Chelatococcus sp. HY11: one gene and its partner. The protein of the gene in region 1 binds, or shares a complex with, the protein of each later gene. Links are inferred from orthologs where the notes say so. Each region holds a gene or a part of one and is shown on either strand. Other genes may lie near its edges. The genes, in order: hfq and KIO74_RS21765.

The links.
Region 2: the proteins of hfq (region 1) and KIO74_RS21765 are in contact, whole or in part, in a crystal structure (PDB 3VU3), measured with the Escherichia coli proteins. The link is inferred for Chelatococcus sp. HY11 from one-to-one orthologs.

What each region holds. Positions count from the first base shown.
Region 1 is NZ_JAHBRX010000001.1:1,061,353-1,064,491, reverse strand. What follows is about bases 107-2,925. They hold hfq (RNA chaperone Hfq), read left to right. Parts: upstream 107-1,296; coding sequence 1,297-1,554; downstream 1,555-2,925. Other genes in these bases: hflX (GTPase HflX), read left to right, coding at 1,555-2,925; ntrX (nitrogen assimilation response regulator NtrX), read left to right, coding at 107-1,052. Outside these bases: more of ntrX, read left to right, coding at 1-106; more of hflX, read left to right, coding at 2,926-2,940; mazG (nucleoside triphosphate pyrophosphohydrolase), read right to left, coding at 2,948-3,139. UniProt on the Escherichia coli protein: RNA chaperone that binds small regulatory RNA (sRNAs) and mRNAs to facilitate mRNA translational regulation in response to envelope stress, environmental stress and changes in metabolite concentrations.
Region 2 is NZ_JAHBRX010000002.1:141,971-145,137, reverse strand. What follows is about bases 173-3,019. They hold KIO74_RS21765 (catalase), read right to left. Parts: upstream 2,405-3,019; coding sequence 941-2,404; downstream 173-940. Other genes in these bases: KIO74_RS21760 (hydrogen peroxide-inducible genes activator), read left to right, coding at 2,580-3,019; KIO74_RS21770 (aspartate/glutamate racemase family protein), read left to right, coding at 173-828. In the rest of the region: KIO74_RS21775 (M28 family peptidase), read left to right, coding at 1-104; more of KIO74_RS21770, read left to right, coding at 160-172; more of KIO74_RS21760, read left to right, coding at 3,020-3,167.

The DNA of each region.
Region 1 (3,139 bases):
TCAAGGCTGATCGCCTGGTTCTGGTGGCTGAGCGCGCGCTGGAGGCCTCTCGCCTGAAGCGGGAGGTGCGCGAACTCAGGACGCGATCCGGGCAGACCAGCCGAATGGTAGGCCGATCCCCGATCATCAACCAGCTGCGGCAGACCATTGAGCGCGTCGGTCCGACCAATGCACGCGTGCTGATCAGCGGCCCGTCCGGCTCCGGCAAGGAGCTCGCGGCTCGCACGCTGCATATGAACTCGCAACGAGCCAATGGCCCGTTCATCGTCATCAATGCGGCGGCGATCACGCCCGACACGATGGAGAGCGAACTTTTTGGTGTCGAGGCGACCGACGGTCGTGGCCGGCGCATCGGCGCGCTGGAGGAGGCCCACGGCGGTACGCTTTACATCGACGAAGTCGGTGACATGCCCCGGGAAACGCAGAACCGCATCCTGCGCGTGCTGGTGGACCAGAACTTCCAGCGGGTAGGGGGCACCACGCGCGTTCACGTCGACGTGCGCATCATCTCATCCACGAGCCGCGATCTCACCCAGGAAATAGCCGAGGGCCATTTCCGGGAGGATCTCTTCCACCGGCTGGGTGTCGTGCCGATCCGGATTCCGTCTGTGGCCGAGAGGCGGGAGGACGTACCCGAACTTATCAGCTTCTTCATGGAGCAGATTTCGGTTGCCACCGGACTCGCCAAGCGTGTCATCGCCGACGACGCCATGGCGGTGCTTCAATCGCACGATTGGCCGGGCAATGTGCGCCAACTGCGTAACAATGTGGAACGGTTGATGATATTGACCGGCGGCGATCCCGATGCGGCGATTTCCGCCGATCTCTTGCCCGCCGAAATCGGGACGCTTGTGCCGACCACGCCTGCTGGCAGCGGTGGAGAGAAGCTGATGAGTTTGTCGTTGCGGGACGCGCGCGAGATCTTTGAGCGTGAATATCTCGTGGCGCAGATCAACCGCTTCTCGGGCAATATCTCGCGGACTGCGGAATTTATCGGTATGGAGCGCTCTGCCCTACACAGGAAGTTGAAGTCGCTCGGCATCGGCTCCTGAGAGCTCACGTCCGCGCCGCGCACCCGTGCACAAGCCCGGACCGATGCTGGCGCGACAGCCAGAATCGCATCGGCGCGGCAAGAGATACTTGCGTTTGAAGCGTTTCTCCCTTTGTAATGCGATTCTCGGTCTATGAGCGTCCCGCGCCAGCGCAGCCTTCCGGCAGCAAAGGCAAAGGCAACAACAGAAGCCGTGTAAGCGAACAAGGACCGACGAGCACGGCGCAAGAAGAAGGTTTAACAAGATGGCGGGCGAACGCGCGCAAAACCTGCAGGACACTTTTCTCAACCACCTTCGCAAGAATAAGGTCCCGCTGACGATTTTCCTGGTCAACGGCGTCAAGCTTCAGGGTGTTGTGACTTGGTTCGACAACTTTTGTGTATTGCTGCGCCGCGATGGGCACTCGCAGCTGGTCTATAAGCACGCTATATCGACGATCATGCCTGGACATCCGATCCAGCTGTTCGAGCCGACAGACGATATGGGGTCAGAAAAGGTCTGAATGACTCAACCCGATAAGCGTAAGGACGCGTTTCAACCGTCGCCGCCTTCCCCTGTTGATCAAGAAGGCAAGAATACCCGCGTTCTCGTGATCGGGCCCTACCTGACACGCAGCACATCCGAGCGCAGTGGCGAGAACACGGCGCGGGATGCGGCTGCGCGGCTCGATGAAGCCGTAGGTCTGGCGCGGGCGATCGATGTGACGATCGTCCGTGCGATCCAGCTAAGCCTCGCCAATGTCCGCCCCGCGACCTATCTCGGCTCGGGCAAGGTGGAGGAGCTGGCCGGCACCGTAAAAGCCGATGAGATCGATCTCGTCATCATGGATTGCGCTCTCTCCCCGGTGCAGCAGCGCAATCTCGAGCGGGCGCTTGGCGCCAAGGTCATCGACCGGACGGGGCTCATCCTCGACATCTTCGGCAAGCGGGCACGCACGCGCGAGGGCTCGCTCCAGGTGGAACTCGCTCATCTCACCTACCAGAAGAGCCGCCTTGTCCGCTCATGGACCCATCTTGAACGGCAGCGCGGCGGATTCGGCTTTCTCGGAGGCCCTGGAGAGACGCAGATTGAGACGGATCGCCGGCTCATCCAGGAGCGGATGAGCCGCATCGAGCGTGACCTCGAACATGTCAAGCGGACGCGCGCTCTGCACCGAGAGAGCCGGCGCCGCGTGCCTTATCCCATCATCGCTCTGGTCGGTTACACCAATGCCGGCAAGTCGACCCTGTTCAATCGCTTGTCTGCGGCCAAGGTCATGGCCGAGGACCTGCTTTTCGCGACCCTCGACCCGACAGCCCGCGCGATTGAGCTGCCCCACGGCTCGAAAGCCATCCTTTCGGATACGGTCGGCTTCATTTCCGATCTTCCGACCATGCTGGTCGCGGCCTTCCGGGCTACGCTGGAAGACGTGATCGAGGCGGACGTGCTGCTGCATGTCCGGGATGTGTCCCATGGCGACACCGAGGCCCAGGCGAGCGATGTGGAGACCATCCTTCGCGAACTCGGCATTGACCCAAGCAATGGTCAACGGCTGATCGAAGTGTGGAATAAGGCCGATCTCCTCGCGCCGGATGAACGCGCCAAGCTGGACAATCTCGCGTCACGCAGGCCGACCGAACTTCGGCCGGTCCTGGTCTCGGCCGTCAGCGGGGAGGGGATGGATACCCTGTTGTCCGCCATCGAAGCCAGGCTGGCGCATGGCCGCGCGATCTATCATGTCGTCTTGGAGCCAGAGGCCGGAGATGTTCTGAACTGGCTCTATGAGGAGGCTGAAATTCTGGACCGGCGTTCGGACGAAGATGGCCGTGTCCTGTTGGCTGTCCGCATCGCGGAGGCAAAAGAGCCCCGTTTGCTGAGGCGTTGTCCGGGAGCAAAGCGGATCCGGTAAGGCCCTCTTAGTCGGAGCTCGCAGATTTCTCGTCGCGCTTGGCCTCCTGCCAGAGATCTTCCATCTCGTCGAGGCTAGCTTCCTTGGTGGTCCGCCCCGTGGAAGCGAGCTGCCGTTCAATGTAAGCGAATCGACGCTCGAACTTGGCATTTGTCAGAGCAAGCGCGACTTCGGCATCTCCGCCGGCATGGCGCGCCAA
Region 2 (3,167 bases), on another replicon or contig:
AGGCGAAGCTCCTGACCACGAAGCTGATGCGCCTTCGGCATACGGTGACGGATGCGCTGCAACTCGCGCGCGCCTTCATAGACGATTTCCGCGCTCTGTCGTGAAGGCTCGCCCGGAGCCATGAACGCTCCGGGCTTTCATCTCTTGAGGGAGGCGGCGGTGGCCCGCAAAACAATCTACGTCCTCAACCCGAGCAGCCGCACGGATACGGGCATCACCGAGGACATGCAGCACAGTCTCAAATGGCTGGTGCGTGAGGGTGGTCCGGACATCCGCTGCCTTACCCTGAGCGACGGTCCGAACGGCATCAAGAACGCGCGCGACAGTGACAGCGCGGCGCCAGCCATTCTTCGTTTCATCGAGCGGGAATGCGCGAAGCCCGAAGTTGCGGGCTTCATCATCGCCTGTTTCTCGGACCCCGCGGTCTTTTCCGCGCGCGAGTTGACGGCGAAGCCCGTGATCGGCATCGGCGAGGCCGGGATGATGGCCGCCCTTGCCCTCGGCGATCTCGTCGGCACCATTGGCGTGTCGGGCAGTAACCCGGTCAAGGGCTTGCGCTTCGCCCGTCGCCTCGGGGTCCGGGAGCGTATCGCCGGCCATGTCGGGCTCGGGCTGGACTATGGGCAGCTCAAGGATCCCGCCGTCGTCGAAGACAACCTGATCAAGGCAGGCCTGAGTTTACGCGATGACCATGGCGCGGATGCGATCGTCTTCGCGGGGGCCGGGCTTGCCCGTTATGTCGCGGCACTCAACGCGGCGACGGGATTGCCAGTGGTGGACCCGACACAGGCGGCGGCGGCCTTGGCGCTGACCCAAGCCGCCCTCTGAACAAGCCACCTCTGAGACGGAGCCGGCCCAGGCGCGACTATCTCAAGGCAGCGTAAAACGAAAGAAGGCCCGGGCCGGAGCCCGAGCCTCTCCCGTCTTCCAATCAGGCTGCTTACTCAGCCGCGCGCTTGACGACGCGGGCCGCGATGAGGTCGCCCGTGGCCTGGTCGATGCTCGTCCAATACCAGATGAACCTCTCCTTGATGGCATCGACAGTCAGCGCATTGTATTGGCCAACGAGCGTATCCACGAGCCGATCCCTCTGCTCCTGGGTGAAAACCTTACGGATCAGGGTTCCCGCCTGGCCGAAATCATCGTCGTCGCTCCGCAGCGTATAGGCTGAGCGTACGAATTCGCCATCCGCTTCCCAGCCCTTGCCCTCCGAAGCGCGTGCCGGATCGGCTGTCGGCCCACCGAATGAATTCGGCGCATAGACCGGTTTGCTGTGGCCGGCGAAGCCATGCCGCATCGGACCGTCCTTGGCATAGGAATGAACCTCCGAGACCGGACGGTTGACCGGCAGCTCGTTGTAGTTCGGACCAATGCGATAACGATGGGCGTCCGCATAGGAGAACACACGGGCGAGCAGCATCTTATCGGGGCTGACATCGACGCCCGGGACGAGATTGGACGGCGCGAAGGCAGCCTGCTCGATCTGGGCGAAGTAATTTTCCGGATTGCGGTTCAGCACGAACTCGCCGACCGGGATCAGCGGATAATCCGCGTGCGGCCAGACCTTGGTGAGATCGAACGGATTGAACCGATAGGTCTTGGCGTCCTCATAGGGCATGATCTGCACGGAGACCTTCCAGCGCGGGAAGTCGCCGCGCTCGATCGCCTCATAGAGGTCTCGGATATAGTGATCCGCATCCGTGCCGGCGATGCGCGCCGCCACGTCGCCATCGATGTTCTGCTCGCCCTGCTGGTTGTGGAAATGATACTTTACCCACACGCGCTCGCCAGCGGCGTTGATCCACTGGTAGGTATGTGACGAGTAGCCGTTGAGATGGCGCCAGGATGACGGCAGACCGCGATCGCCCATGAGATAGGTGACCTGATGGGCGCTCTCCGGCGAAAGCGTCCAGAAATCCCACTGCATGTCGGCATCGCGCAGGTGGCTGCCGGGCAGACGCTTCTGCGAGCGGATGAAATCCGGGAACTTGATGCCATCGCGGATGAAGAACACCGGGGTGTTGTTGCCGACGATGTCGTAATTGCCTTCCGTCGTATAGAACTTGAGCGCGAAACCGCGCACGTCGCGCCACGTGTCGGGCGAGCCGAGCTCGCCGGCCACCGAGGAAAAGCGCAGCAGCATCGGCGTCTTCACGCCTTTCTGGAACAGCGCGGCCTTGGTGTGGCGTGACATGTCCTCCGTAACGACGAGCTCGCCGAAGGCCCCGCCGCCCTTCGCGTGCACCACGCGCTCGGGCACGCGCTCGCGATTGAACTGCGCCAGCTTTTCGACGAGATACACGTCGTGCAGGACGACCGGCCCATCGGGGCCCACGCTGCGGGAATGCTCATCAGACGCGACAGGCGCGCCAGCGTTGGTGGTCGTGAAATTCTTACCCGTCATAGCCTTCTTCCCCAAACAATCGAGCATTAAGGCACGCATCCTAGCGAAGCCCGGGAGGCCTCGATACGTCCTGGAATTTTTCTAAGAAAACTTCTGGCATAGGACGTCCATAGGATCAAATTGCATTTTCAACAATCTATGATAGTTTTTTCCTATTGTGGTGACGATCAAGCAGATGAGATATTTCGACGCCTTGGTCCAGACCCGGCATTTCGGCCGGGCGGCTCAACTCGTGCATGTCAGCCAGCCGGCCTTGTCGGCGCAGATCATGGAACTCGAGGCGGCGCTGGGGACCAAACTGGTCGAGCGCAACCGAACGCGTATTCTTCTGACACGCGAAGGAGAGGCCCTTCTCCCACGCATGCAGCACATTCTCGCCGAGGTCGCCGAGCTTGAGCAGGCGAGCCAGCACAAGCACAGCCCGCTGTCCGGCATAGCGCGCATCGGCGCGATCCCGACTGTCGCGCCTTATCTCGTACCAAGGCTCGTCCCCTATCTTCGGGCCGCCTACCCGCGCATCGAGATCGAGCTGCGCGAGGCTATCACCGACAAGCTGCTCCTGGACCTGGAGGAAGGGCGGCTGGACGCGGTGGTTGCCGCACTCCCCGTCGTGGGGGACAGCCTGTCCGCGCGGCCACTCCTGAAGGACCGTTTCTTCATGGCCATGGCGGATACCAGCCGGGATGTCCTCGCCTCCCCTCTGACAGGGGCGGAAATCGATCCAGGGCGGTTGCTGCTGCTGGAGGAAGGGCATTGTCTACGC